2 regions of the Flavobacterium hauense genome follow, and region 2 is predicted to be linked to the other one. Evidence: riboswitches for the same ligand, from Rfam matches in the RefSeq annotation. Region 2 holds a riboswitch; the other holds the start of a gene.
The links. A riboswitch is a leader RNA that binds a small molecule or an ion and turns the genes downstream of it on or off. The one in region 2 is predicted to bind S-adenosylmethionine.

Region 1: it holds a riboswitch for S-adenosylmethionine, as region 2 does, so the genes downstream of both, ACX0HA_RS05980 (homocysteine S-methyltransferase family protein) here and ACX0HA_RS09125 (trans-sulfuration enzyme family protein) in region 2, are expected to answer to the same signal.

What each region holds. Positions count from the first base shown of each region.
Region 1 is NZ_JBTKVX010000006.1:157,182-164,053, reverse strand. Features, by position in the region: gene ACX0HA_RS06000 (OsmC family protein) at 726-1,166, shown strand; gene ACX0HA_RS05995 (hypothetical protein) at 1,295-1,819, shown strand; gene ACX0HA_RS05990 (GNAT family N-acetyltransferase) at 1,878-2,408, opposite strand; gene ACX0HA_RS05985 (DUF6367 family protein) at 2,423-2,878, opposite strand; SAM riboswitch class I at 3,027-3,134, shown strand; gene ACX0HA_RS05980 (homocysteine S-methyltransferase family protein) at 3,228-4,229, shown strand; gene metH (methionine synthase) at 4,230-6,872, shown strand, end outside.
Region 2 is NZ_JBTKVX010000010.1:81,323-88,194, forward strand. Features, by position in the region: gene ACX0HA_RS09105 (BlaI/MecI/CopY family transcriptional regulator) at 1-262, opposite strand, end outside; gene ACX0HA_RS09110 (MDR family MFS transporter) at 377-1,603, opposite strand; gene ACX0HA_RS09115 (DUF1684 domain-containing protein) at 1,730-2,341, shown strand; gene ACX0HA_RS09120 (homoserine dehydrogenase) at 2,436-3,671, opposite strand; gene ACX0HA_RS09125 (trans-sulfuration enzyme family protein) at 3,684-4,865, opposite strand; SAM riboswitch class I at 5,007-5,119, opposite strand; gene ACX0HA_RS09130 (EamA family transporter) at 5,231-6,088, opposite strand; gene ACX0HA_RS09135 (hypothetical protein) at 6,187-6,327, shown strand; gene ACX0HA_RS09140 (S8 family serine peptidase) at 6,404-6,872, shown strand, end outside.

The DNA of each region.
Region 1 (6,872 bases), on a different contig from region 2:
TATTCTCTATAATTTTAGTAGAGTAAAGAGATTGCGGTGGAGCTAAAAGGAGGGGATTCCTGCTTTAGCATTTTTTAATGAGGTCGCAATCAGTCAAATCTTTCCTCTCAATTTTTATGGGACAAAGGTATAAAACCTTATTGAAATAAAAAAAACAGATTCCGGATTTAATTTTTAAGGTATTATGTTGTTGGAGTAACATGAAGTGAGAAGCCCGAAACAGATGAAATGTTAAAATTTATAGCCGATCTGAAAAGTTTAAATATATAATATTTAATATACTGCCGGCGAAAACGTTATCTGTTAAATTTAAAATTTTGTTTGGTCACGTGAAAAATTGTGTCGAAGTTTGTGAAATCAAAACTGAATAAAAAATGAAATCAATTATTTGTCATACGTACTTCTGCATGTGGAATTGTTCCGCAGGGGTAGCTGTTGACTAATTTTAGATTTTAAAATTATATAACATCGAAGCCCCTGCACAACCGCAGGGGCTTTTTTATTTCAACATTTTTAAAAAATACAATGACAGCATCAAATCATATATTCAACCATTTTTACTGCACGTTTAATACATGCACATGGTGTATTATGCGACGATGTTGCCAAAAGAATATGACATAAATCTTAGTTTTCAAATTCAAGTGTCAGGTCCTTTTGGTTTTCCCAGCCAAAAGGGCCTTTTTTATTTTAATCATCTTTCAACAACCATAATTTTTTTACCCATGAATGCAAATATCATCAACGTTTTAGGTTACTCCGGTAACAACAGCCAGTTTGTCGTAAAGACATTAAACGCCAACCTTCGCATTAGCGAAAATGCTAAATATCCTGAATTAGAAGGGCCAAACCCTTACGAATATATACTCGCAGGCTTTGCAGGCTGCATCAACGCACTTGGCCAGCAGGTTGCTGCTGAACAGGGTATAACCCTGAAATCTTTACAGATCGAAATCACCGGAAACCTGAACCAGCCCAAGACTAATGGTAAAAGCAGACCGGGTTTCAATAACATTGAAATTACGCTAAAGCCTGCCGCAGCCACTACACTGGAAGCCCTGCAGGGCTGGCTGAAAGAAGTGCAGCGACGCAGCCCGGTCTATGACAACCTGGTGAACAATACCCCGGTTGATGTCACGCTGTTCAAGGAGTATTCGTATAATTAATTACAATATAATTCAGGCTAACCTGAATGTGAACCATAAGTTTTGTTATAAGTTGTTTTTTGTTTGTTTGTTAAGAACACGGCCTTTAGATGGGCTAAAGGCCGTTTCTTTTTTTAAAATTTAATCTCATGACCCAAAGAATAAACATAGTGCTTTTCGGAATCGGTAAGACCGGGAGTGCGCTCATCAATAAGGCGGTAAAAAGCCGCAAAGATTTAGTACTGGATGAACAGATAGACCTGAGGTTTCCTGTGATTACCAACTCAACAGTGGCTTTCTTTGAAAAAGAAGGTGCAAAATACTCATGGGAGGCCAATTTTATACAGTTTGGCGTGCCCTTTAAGCTGGATCACGTGGTTGATTATGTGCAGAATAATAAGCTGCATAATCTTGTAGCGGTAGATGCTACCGGCAGTGCCGAGTTTGTGAGGGAATATGCCGGATTGGTAAAAAGTGGCTTTAACGTGGTTTCTATTAATGAAGCAGTTATTGGCCTTCATCCTGATTTTGAAAAAGAGGTAACACGTACCGCTATAAACCGTGGACTCGATTATAATTTCATTGATCTGCCAAAAGGCAACGATAAGGCAGCTGCCAATGAGCTTTTTGAAGCCATACTGGCGATTGCCCAAAAAACAAAGGCTGTTGCATAAGGTAGCCTGTTAGGTTGGTTTGTTTGTTAAAAAGACAGGTTTGCAAGGCCTGTCTTTTTTATTTTGAGATGGAATAGATTACGTTATGCGGAAAACCCTCATCAACTTCGCCTTCATTCCAGATGAAGCCATTCTTTTTAAGCAGGTGTAATGAATTATTGTTTTCACGATGGGTGTAGGCTGTAATGGTTTTTAGCTTGAGTTCTGAGAAACCATATTCCATAATGCATTGCAATGCCTCACTCATATAGCCTTTGCCATGATAAGCGGGAGATAGTTCATAACCCGTTTCGGCAATTGTTCTATCTTCAGAGAAATTCCAAAGGCAGATGTGTCCGGTAAAAGCACCCGAATCTTTAAGTGTAATGGCCCAATTGATGCTCAGTCCTGTATCTACATTATTGTTTATGCGTTCGATCCATGCCTGTGCTTGGGCAATATCGGTGACTGGAGCCCTTGCAATGTATTTGTTTACAATCGGGCTGGAACGCTGCAGATATATGGCCTGATCATCATCCATTGATATTTTTCTAAGGATGAGTCTTTCGGTGGTTAGGATAGGGAAGGGATTGAAGCGAGATGCGTCCATTAGTAATAGGCAACTTAGTTCTTATTATTAACAACTTTAAAAACAAAAATCTTCGCTTTACTAGGCAAATAATCCAAAGGTGCTAAAAAAGAAGCAGCATTTTCATTGGCTACTGCTTCAAGTGTTTTATCAGCAGGCAGTTTTACAACTGCTTTAGCAATGTTTAGAGCCGTTGTCATTCCGTTAGCATTATCATTAAACGCCTGCTTGTCATGTTTCACGCCGTTTACATGCCAGGTGATACGGGCTGATTTTGTATTTACATGTTTTTGCCTGCCAATATGAAGCTGTAGTTGTCCGGCATCAGCATTTGATTTTTCAACCCTCTTCCAGTAATCCAGTATTTTACTGTCCTGCCATTTGCCTTCTTCTGTGTTTTCTATTTCGCTGTCATTTCCAATAACAATTATATGGAATTGGTTTCTGTCTTCGGCACGTGATTGATTTAAAAGGGATTTGAAATTTTTCATTGTGTAGTGTATAATTATCTGCACAGGCTGTATGCGTGCGCATTTGGTACAAGTGTACGAATTAAGTGCCACATCATCATCCTGATAAACAAAATTTGCAAACCACAAATTTATGTTGTTTCTTTGCACTGTTCTTTAACACACTGATATGTTATCACGAAAGGCAGAGGGAATAGACCCGATGAAGCCTTAGCAACCCTTTATTCTTTAAAGAAGGTGCTAAATTCTACCAAGCTACAGCGCGGATAGATAACTCAAGTAATATTGCTCCCGGCAATATTTCCACTCCCAATTTTGATGACATACTTTTTAATCGTTAGGTAATCCCTGACCAGATTTTTATTTTGTTATGTCAAAAATACAAGACGCCATAAATGAGAGGATACTCGTGCTCGACGGAGCCATGGGTACTATGTTGCAGCGCTATAATTTTTCGGAAGAAGATTTTCGTGGCGAACGTTTCGCAGCTTTTCCACACCCGCTTAAGGGTAATAATGATTTACTGTCGCTTACGCAACCTAAGGCCATTCGCGATGTGCATGCCCAATATTTTGCGGCAGGCGCCGATATCGTGGAAACCAATACTTTCTCAGGCACTACAATCGGTATGGCCGATTATCACATGGAAGATTTGGTGTATGAGCTCAATTATGAGTCGGCACGCATTGCCCGTCAGGTAGCCGATGAGTTTACCGCCAAAGAACCGAATAAGCCGCGTTTTGTGGCAGGCTCAATAGGCCCGACAAACCGTACTGCCAGTATGAGCCCCGATGTAAACGATCCGGGTTTCCGTGCCGTAACCTTTGATGATTTGCGGATTGCATATAAAGAACAGGTAAAGGCATTGATTGATGGTGGTTGCGACCTGTTATTGGTAGAAACCATTTTTGATACCCTGAATGCCAAAGCAGCTCTTTTTGCCATTGAAGAGGTGAAAGATGAGTTGGGAATTGAGATTCCTATCATGGTGAGCGGTACAATTACCGATGCTTCGGGACGTACGCTTTCGGGACAGACGGTAGAGGCTTTCCTTATATCCATATCGCATTTGCCATTGTTGAGTATTGGCTTTAACTGTGCCCTGGGTGCCGATCAGCTGAAGCCTTACCTGAAAAGGTTGGCTCATAATACATCGTTCAGCATTTCGGCGCACCCCAATGCGGGATTGCCCAATGCTTTTGGACAGTATGACCAGACGGCTGAAGAAATGCAGGTACTTATCAAGGAATATCTTGACGATAACCTTATAAATATTATTGGCGGATGCTGTGGCACCACGCCGGAACACATCAGATTGATTGCGGAAGTTTCCGCTCAGTATAAACCCCGAAAAAGTGAGATTGCTATATAAATGAAAGTGACTGAAAGATATCTTAAACTGTCGGGTTTAGAGCCACTTATTGTTACCCCCGAAAGTAATTTTGTAAATATTGGCGAACGTACGAATGTTACGGGATCGCGAAAATTCCTGCGCCTCATTAAAGAAGAAAAATATGAGGAAGCGCTCGATATTGCCCGTGCACAGGTAGAAGGCGGTGCACAGATCATCGACATTAACATGGATGAGGGGATGCTGGATGGAGTGCATGCAATGACCACTTTCCTGAATCTTATTGCTTCTGAGCCGGATATTGCCCGTGTACCTGTTATGATTGACAGCTCTAAATGGGAGATTATCGAGGCAGGGCTTAAAGTTACGCAGGGTAAAAGTATCGTAAACTCCATCAGCCTTAAAGAGGGTGAGGACTTGTTTATTGAACATGCCAGAAAGGTAAGACGTTATGGTGCTGCCGTAATTGTAATGGCTTTTGATGAGGTAGGACAGGCAGATACTTATGAAAGGCGAATCGAGATTTGTAAACGTTCGTATGATGTACTGGTCGATAAAGTAGGTTTTGCACCTGAGGATATCATTTTTGACCCGAATATATTTCCTGTGGCAACAGGTATGGAAGAGCACCGTAAAAATGCGCTCGACTTTTTCCTTGCTGCCAAATGGATTCGTGAAAACCTGCCGTATGCCCATGTGAGCGGGGGAGTGAGCAATGTGTCGTTCTCTTTTCGTGGTAATGATAAGGTAAGGGAAGCGATGCACTCGGCATTTTTGTACCACGCTATTTCGCATGGTATGGATATGGGTATTGTTAACCCTGAGATGCTCGAGATCTATGATGAGATTCCAAAAGACCTTTTGGAACATATTGAAGATGTATTGCTGGATCGTCGTGACGATGCTACCGAACGTCTTTTGGCATTTGCCGAAAATGTAACCGGCGACGTAAAGGTAAATGAGAAACAGGCTCAGGAATGGCGTTCGCTTCCAGTACAGGAAAGGCTGACTCATGCCCTTGTAAAAGGGATCGATGAGTTTATCGAAATTGACGTTGAAGAAGCCAGGCAACTGGCAGAGAAGCCTATTCAGGTTATCGAGATCAACCTGATGAATGGTATGAATGTGGTAGGTGACCTCTTTGGCAGCGGAAAGATGTTTCTGCCGCAGGTGGTGAAATCGGCACGTGTAATGAAAAAAGCGGTAGCCTATTTGCTACCTTTTATTGAAGAAGGTAAAGGTAAAGCCTCATCTGCCGGAAAAGTGCTGATGGCAACCGTGAAAGGAGACGTTCATGATATTGGTAAAAACATTGTTGCGGTGGTTTTAGGCTGTAACAATTTTGAGATAATAGATCTTGGTGTCATGGTGCCACCCGAAAGGATTATAGAGACTGCTGTTAAGGAACAGGTGGATATTATTGGCCTTAGCGGATTGATTACCCCTTCGCTTGACGAGATGGTGTACCTGGCCAAAGAAATGGATAAGCTGAATATCAGCATACCGATAATGATAGGTGGGGCAACGACTTCGCGTGCACATACTGCTGTTAAGATCGCCCCTGAATACCGCGAAACGGTAGTACATGTAAATGATGCTTCGCGTGCGGTGACAGTAGCCGGTAATTTATTGAATACGAATACTAAAAAAGAATATTCTAAATCCCTTCGAGAAGAGTATGATAAGCTTCGTGAAGGTTATCTGAACCGCTCTCGCGATAAGGATTTCCTGAGTATTGAAGATGCACGCCGCAACAAGCTGCAACTGGATTGGGATGCTTTTACTCCGGTTGCACCTAAGTTCATTGGTACAACCATAATTGAGCCACATCCGTCGGAGCTGGTAGATTTTATTGACTGGACGCCATTCTTCCAGACATGGGACCTGCACGGAAAATATCCTGCAATTCTCAACGATGAGGTTGTGGGCGAACAGGCAAAAGTATTATTTGCAGATGCGCAAAAGATGCTGAAACAAATAATTGGTGAAAACTGGTTCACAGCTAAGGGTATTTACGGGGTTTTCCCAGCACAGCAGGTAAACGATGACGATATTCAGCTGTACAATGCAGAAGGAAAACCGAATGTAAAGTTTCTTACGCTAAGGCAACAATCGCAAAAGACCAAAGGAGCACCTAATATTGCACTTTCGGATTTTATTGCACCAAAAGATACCGGAAAGACCGATTATATGGGAGCGTTTTGTGTAACTACCGGTTTTGGTGTAGATGAAAAGGCAGCGGAGTTTGAAAAGGAGCACGACGATTATAACTCGATAATGGTTAAGGCTCTTGCCGATCGTCTGGCTGAGGCATTCGCTGAATATCTGCACTTAAAGGTACGTAAGGAAACATGGGGCTATGCATCAGATGAGATATTGAGCAATGATGAACTGATAAAAGAGCAGTACGAAGGTATACGTCCGGCGCCGGGTTACCCTGCATGTCCTGACCATTTAGAAAAGAAAACCATCTGGCAATTGCTGGATGTAGATAATAAAATAGGCGTATCGCTTACCGAGAGCCTGGCCATGTGGCCTGCGTCATCGGTATCGGGATATTATTTTGCCAATCCGAAGAGTAAGTACTTTGGACTTGGGAAAATAAAAGAAGACCAGGTGATAGATTACGCCAAACGAAGAAGTATAAGTACAGAGGAAGCTACA
Region 2 (6,872 bases):
TATTAAAGTAACTCTCAATCGCATTGTTCATAAAACCTTTTCTGTATTCTTCCTTGGTTACAACGGGAAAGTACTGATGGGTGTTTCCATAAGCATTGTGGCTTACGTAGCCTTTCTCTTCAAGGTTGCGTATAATTGTAGAAAGTGTGTTGTAATGAGGCTTATCATCCTCAATTTCTGTTAGCACATCTTTTACAAAAGCTTTTTCAAGCTTCCATAATATATGCATGATCTCCTCTTCTTTGTTGGTTAACTTTTGCATCACATCTTGTTTAGTAATCCAAACTTAAAACTATTTTTTTAGTTACACAACTATTTTTGTAGTTATATAACTAAAATGTTAGTTTTTTTATTGTGAGATGCTTAAGAAAAAGTTTTATGTATTCTCTTTCAGGAGCTTTTTATGAAGAAATAATAATGAGCATGTTGCAAGTAGTGCAAGGCTTCCCATAAAGATCCAGTTAGCTGTGTATCCATTGGGTTTGTAGTATTCAATTATTGATAACCCGGTTTTTCCACTTACAATATGAGCCAGGCTAAACATCATCGTATAGTAGGCCATGTATTGCCCTTCGCGACCGCGTGGAGCACGGTTCATGGCAAACCCATTGGAGAATGGAAAATTGAACATCTCAGCATAAGAAATAATGATCATGCTGATAACAAGAGTGCCTACCCAACCCTCAAACAAAAGCGCGAAGAAGCTAAGCCCCATAAAAAAGGCACCTAATGCTACTACTTTTATCTTCTGGATTCCCTTGCGCTCCACATAGCCTACAATTGGCATTTCGCATAGTAAAACCAGTAGTCCATTAAATGACATCAATAAACCGGTATGAAATTCACTTAAGCCATACTGTTCCCTGTGATAGAGCGGGAGGGTAGAGAAAAGCTGAAAAAATACCGTAGCCGTAACAAAACTGCAAAATAAGAAAACCCAGTAGAGTTTGTCATTAGCTATAGTTCGCGTGTTTTGCATATCTTCTACAGGAAGCAATTCCGGTCTTACTCTTTCTTTTTCTTTAACCAAAAACATAAAGATAAGTATGGAAATTATGCATGATGCGCCATCGGCCCAAAACAAACCTTTGTACCCTATACCTAATATTATGAGTCCGCCCAATGCAGGACCCGCCATAAATCCAAAATTTATAGCAAGGCGGACAAGGGTAAATGCACGTGTTCGGTTCTCTGGTTTAGAGTAGGTACCTAAAGATACAAACATGGCAGGGCGGAACATATCAGCTATTACCATAATACTGAACATGGCAATACACAAGCCCGGAAACGTGGTTATGTACTGTATAATAAAGAATGATGATCCACTTGCAATCATGCTGAATACCATCACTTTATAAAATCCTATCTTATCTGATAGTTTACCTCCTATCCATGAACCCAGCATGGAGCCGGTGCCAAAGCAAACCATGATCCATCCCACCTGGCTATACGAAAAATGCAGGTCTTCTTTAAGGTACTTTGACAGAAAAGGGAACACCATTGTGCCTGCACGGTTGATGAAAGTTATAATGGCAAGAATCCATACCTCCCGTGAAAAACCACGAAAGTTATTGATGTAGCGGGTAAAAGCTTGCTGAAGCATGAGAAAGGATCGGTTTCCAACAAATTTACAAATGTTAATGATATGCTCGTGGCAAAATGATGTATAAATCTTTAATTTATAATGCTATTTTTGTGTTGACTGACTTCAGATCCATTTATCAATATCATGAAAAGATACTATTTAAGCTTAATTACTGCAATAACAATTCTTTCAGTTTCTTCTGCATGTTCACAGGAATGCTCTAAAGATAATTCCCTGGCATATCAGCAGCAGCTGAATAAAGAATATGCCGATTCGGCTGAATCGCCGCTTACCAAAAAGGATCTGAAAAAATTCAAATCATTGGATTTTTATCCTGTAGATATGGCCTATTGCATAACGGCTAAATTTGTAAGTACCCCCAATGAAAAACCTTTTGCCATGCCAACGACTACCGATCGCAAGCCGATGTATGTAAAATTTGGCGAGGTGTATTTTCTACTTCAGGGAAAGGAATGCAAACTGGATGTTTTCCAAAATATCGATCTTGTAAAAAGGGAAGAATACAAGAAGCACTTATTCCTTCCGTTTACAGATTATACATCGGGTAACGGGAGCTATGCAGGAGGCAGGTACATCGATTTGCAGCAGCCTGAAGGTGAAACAATTCAAATTGATTTCAATACGGCTTATAATCCGTATTGTGCATATAACCATACTTATTCATGCCCAATACCACCACCACAGAATGATATCGCTGTAGAGGTTAAAGCCGGAGTGAAAGAGTATAAAAAATAAACCTCTTTAGATTTTATCCAAAAAACAAAACCCCAAAGAGAATCTTTGGGGTTTGTCATTCATAGCATTTTTTGGGGACAATAGTAGTTTATATTTATACGGCAATCTCAACTTGTTGTACAGCGGCTTCTTTTTCGGTAACAACGTTTTGTAATATAAACGATCGGTCACCGGTATTGCCTGCCTGTATGTCTTTCAGGTTTTTTAGGGATATAATTCCTGTAATGTAACCCGATTCATTATTGGTATACGCTTCTTCGATGCTTAAGAATTGTTTTTTGAACGTTTCAGCATCTTCTTTTTTATGCCTTAATAATACCCTTAGATTTACGTCATCAGATAGAATAAGGTTTTCTTTTTGGTTTATTTTTTTGTACTCATACCTGTAATCATAGCTTAGTGCCGAGATATCTGATAATACAGCCGAAGCCGTTGGATGTGCACCCGCGCCACGACCTACAAAGAACTGTGTATCGGCAAAGCTGGTCTTAGTCAGTACGCCATTGAATACATCATCAACATTATAAAGACGATCTTCAGGCGATACAAATTTTGGAATTACAAAGGCAGATAGTTCTCCGTTGCTGCCTTTAAAAGCCTGTGCAATCAGTTTTATCTTTAATCCCTTTTCCTTGGCATATTTAAGTTCCAGCGTACCGATTCCGTCAATACCGATGTTGAAAAGGTCTGATGGTTTTGCGATGTAGCCAAATGAATGCGCCAATAGTATCAATAGCTTGTATTTAGCATCAAAACCGCCGGTGTCAAGGATAGGGTTGCTTTCCGCAAAGCCCAGATCCTGTGCCTGTTTCAGGGCATCATCATACGACAGGTTCTCGGCAAAGGTTTTTGTTAGTATGTAATTTGTTGAGCCGTTTACAATACCTTCAATAGATTCCAGAAGGTCATTATCGTAATACTCTTCAAGATTTCTAATGATTGGAATACTTGCACATGCTGCTGCTTCATAAAGCAATGGCACATTGTATTTCTCTTGAAGTTCAAGCAGTTCGGTAAAATGTTCGGCAATCATTTTTTTATTGGCCGAAACTACTGCTTTGCCTCTTTTTAATGCTTCCGAAACGATCTCAAAAGCTGCGTCGGCATCATCAATAAGTTCTACAACTACATTGATCTCCTCGTCGTTAAGGATATCGTTCTTATCGAAGGTAAAGTTCTCAAGGCCAATTTCTCTTGGCTTGTTCTTATCTTTAACACAAATGTTCTTAATATTGGCTTTTAAGCCGGGAGTTTTTTGCAATACTTCGTATAATCCAAAACCCACGCATCCAAAACCGTAAAGGCCTATATTTAAAGTTTTTCTTGACATAAATTTAATTCCTTAAACAGCGGCAGTTGCGCTTTTGTTAGTACTTTGTTTTACAGCTAATTCCAACGCTTGTTTTAGGTCGTCGATAAGATCATCGGCATCTTCAAGACCTACAGAAAGGCGGATAAGGCTGTCAGTTACACCAGAGCTGTAACGTTTCTCTGCCGGAATAGATTTATGGGTCATTTCACATGGCAGGCAACAAAGGCTCTTCACGCCGCCTAAGCTTTCAGCAAGCTTGAATAGTTTTGTATTGCTGACAATTGCTGAAGCAATTTCTTTATCGTCAATCACAAGGTCGAAAGCAATTACACCGCCAAAGTATTTTTGCTGGCTTTTCGCAATCTCGTGGTTATGGTGTGATGGAAGCCCAGGGTAGTAAACGTTTTTGATAAGCTTTTCTTCCAGAAGGAATTCAGCGATTTTCTGTGCGTTCTCAGCATGCTGTTTGATACGTAGCGTTAACGTCTCAATACCACGGATAGTCAACCAGCTATCGAACGGCCCTAATATTGCTCCGGATGCATTCTGGATGAATTTGATCTTATCTCCAAGTTCCTGAGTAGCGGTAACTACAAGTCCGGCAATAAGGTCACTGTGTCCTGCAAGATATTTTGTAGCACTGTGTACTACGATGTCAGCACCAAGATCGATAGGTTTTTGTGCAGCAGGAGATGCAAAAGTATTGTCTACGCAAAGCAATACATTATTCGCTTTTGCGATAGCCGCGATTGCTCTGATGTCAGATATTTTCAGGGTTGGGTTTGTAGGCGACTCGATCCAGATAAGTTTTGTCTTATCGGTAACGGCAGCTGCTACGTTTTCGGCATTTGTAGTATCAACATATTTAATGCTGATACCAAATTTTTGGTAAATATGGGTAAACAACCTGAAAGCGCCTCCATAGATATCGTCTACAGCAATAACTTCGTCGCCTGCTTCAAGAAGTTTGATAACAGCGTCTATAGCTGCAAGTCCGCTTGCAAATGCATAACCGTTTGTTCCGTTCTCAAGTTTGGCAATAGTATCTTCAAGTACTTTACGGGTAGGATTGTTGCTTCTTGCGTAGTCATAACCTTTGTGAACGCCCGGAGCTTCCTGAACGAATGTTGATGTTTGGTAAATTGGCGTAGAGATTGAACCTGTTAATGGATCTACCGGAATGCTGTGTAAAATTCTTGTTTGCTCTTTCATTGTTATTTCTAATTTTAGTTTGTAAATTTTTTATGTCAGTAAAAAACATCCTAAAACCAGGTATCGAAAGAGCAAAAAAAAATGCTCCCCCGATAAGTCAGAAGAGCATATAATATTTTATGGTATTATGTACAATTTCTAAGCTTATCTTTCCGCTGCAAAGCAGGGGTTGAATGTGGCACCTTATTCGCTCAAATGCGGACAGGTTGCCAAGACGTCATAGGGTCAATTCCCTCGGTCTTTCTGGATAAGAATAATTTTTTAAAGAACTTGCTGCAAATGTAGGCTACAAAAAATATAAAAACCAAATAAATTTTAAATTATTTTTTATTTCATTGATTTAAAACGATTTAGTTGCCTGTTTTTTATTTATAAATCTGCGAAAGTGTAATGATAACAATCGCTATCAATGCCAAAAACAGACCTGAAAAATTCACTTTTGAGAGTTTTTCTCTAAAAATGAATATTCCGGCAAGGCTTCCAACGACAATTACACCCATGTTCATGGCGGCAAAAACGGTCGATGGATTTTCTGAAAATTCCTGATGCGCCATCAGGTAAAATAAAATATTTCCAAAGTTGAATATACCTACCAGCGATCCGAAAGCAAAGTTTATGATATCAATTTTTTGCTTTTTGAATAGCATTTCATACAATGCAACAATTGTAATTACGATTAACGAGCCGCAAAAAACAACAAAAAGTGAAGTTGTATAGGGTAGAGAAGTATGAATGGCTATCTGTTTAAAAAGGATATCTATTATTCCAAAACCTATCAGTACGATTGCAGGGTAGAGCCAGTCTTTATTTGTATTCTCATCTTTTTTTGAAAGGATCAGCAGAATTGCAGGAAATCCTACGCCAAGCCCGATAAGTTTCAGTAAATTAAAATCTTCCCTGAAAATGAACCATGCGGCAAGTATCGGGATAAAGAGGGAAAGTCGCTGTGCGGCATCAGTCTTAACAATTCCCATCCGGTTTATCGATATTGCGAGGAACATAAATATGGATGGCAGCAGGAGCATTAGCGGTAAATAGATACTCCAGGGAGCCGTTGCATCTATGGCATTTAAATCGGGACTGAAGAAAAGATAGCAGAACAGTAAGGCAAAAACGTAATTCCACATGATCACCTGTGTCAGGCAAATATCATAACGTCTTGCTTTTTTAAAGATAATCCCTACTGTCACGCTGCATAATATGCTGAGTAGTAAAAAGAGCATTGTATTTGTTTTTGGTACACAAAAATAGTGTTTTGCTGTATTCATCGCCTTTGTTTAGTCCGTTCTTTTGTATATTTGATATGAAATTGCCCCATTTAATGAATAAGCCTGAAGTACAAAGCATAGTAGCACAGCTTCCATACCTTAACTTTGAAGAGTCGAAACATTTTTATGTTAACACTCTTGATCGCATACTTGTTAAAGAATTTGACGATCTTATCATTTCTCTGAATGTATGATCTGGAATTTTATTTATGGAAATGCGATAATAAAGCCATTCCTCAAAACTAAATTTGGGCAGAAAATCGAACAGTGATGAAAAAGATGATGCTGTTGTTAGTGCTGTTATTTACGGCTGCTTTGTGCTTCGCGCAGGAAGATGCATGGGTGTACTTCAAAGACAAGCCTGATACCGCATATTATCTCGCCAATCCTACAGCGATGCTTTCCCAAAAAGCACTGGACAGGCGCACCAGGCAAAACATTCCACTTGATGACAAAGATGTGCCGCTCTATGCTGAATATGTAGATGCTATTAGGGCATCAGGCGGAGTTACTGTAATGGCAAAGTCTAAATGGCTCAATGCTCTTCATGTGCGTGGTTTAGCTGAAGATTTGGAACTGCTGAAGAACTTTGAATTTGTTGCGCGTATAGATTATGCCGACAAGTCGCTTAATAGCTCATCGAGAGTAAATATGGAGCAACAAACTGTCGCTGTAAATAAAACACTTGAGACGCAAATCGATTTCAATTATGGCACTTCTGCCAATCAGATACAAATGC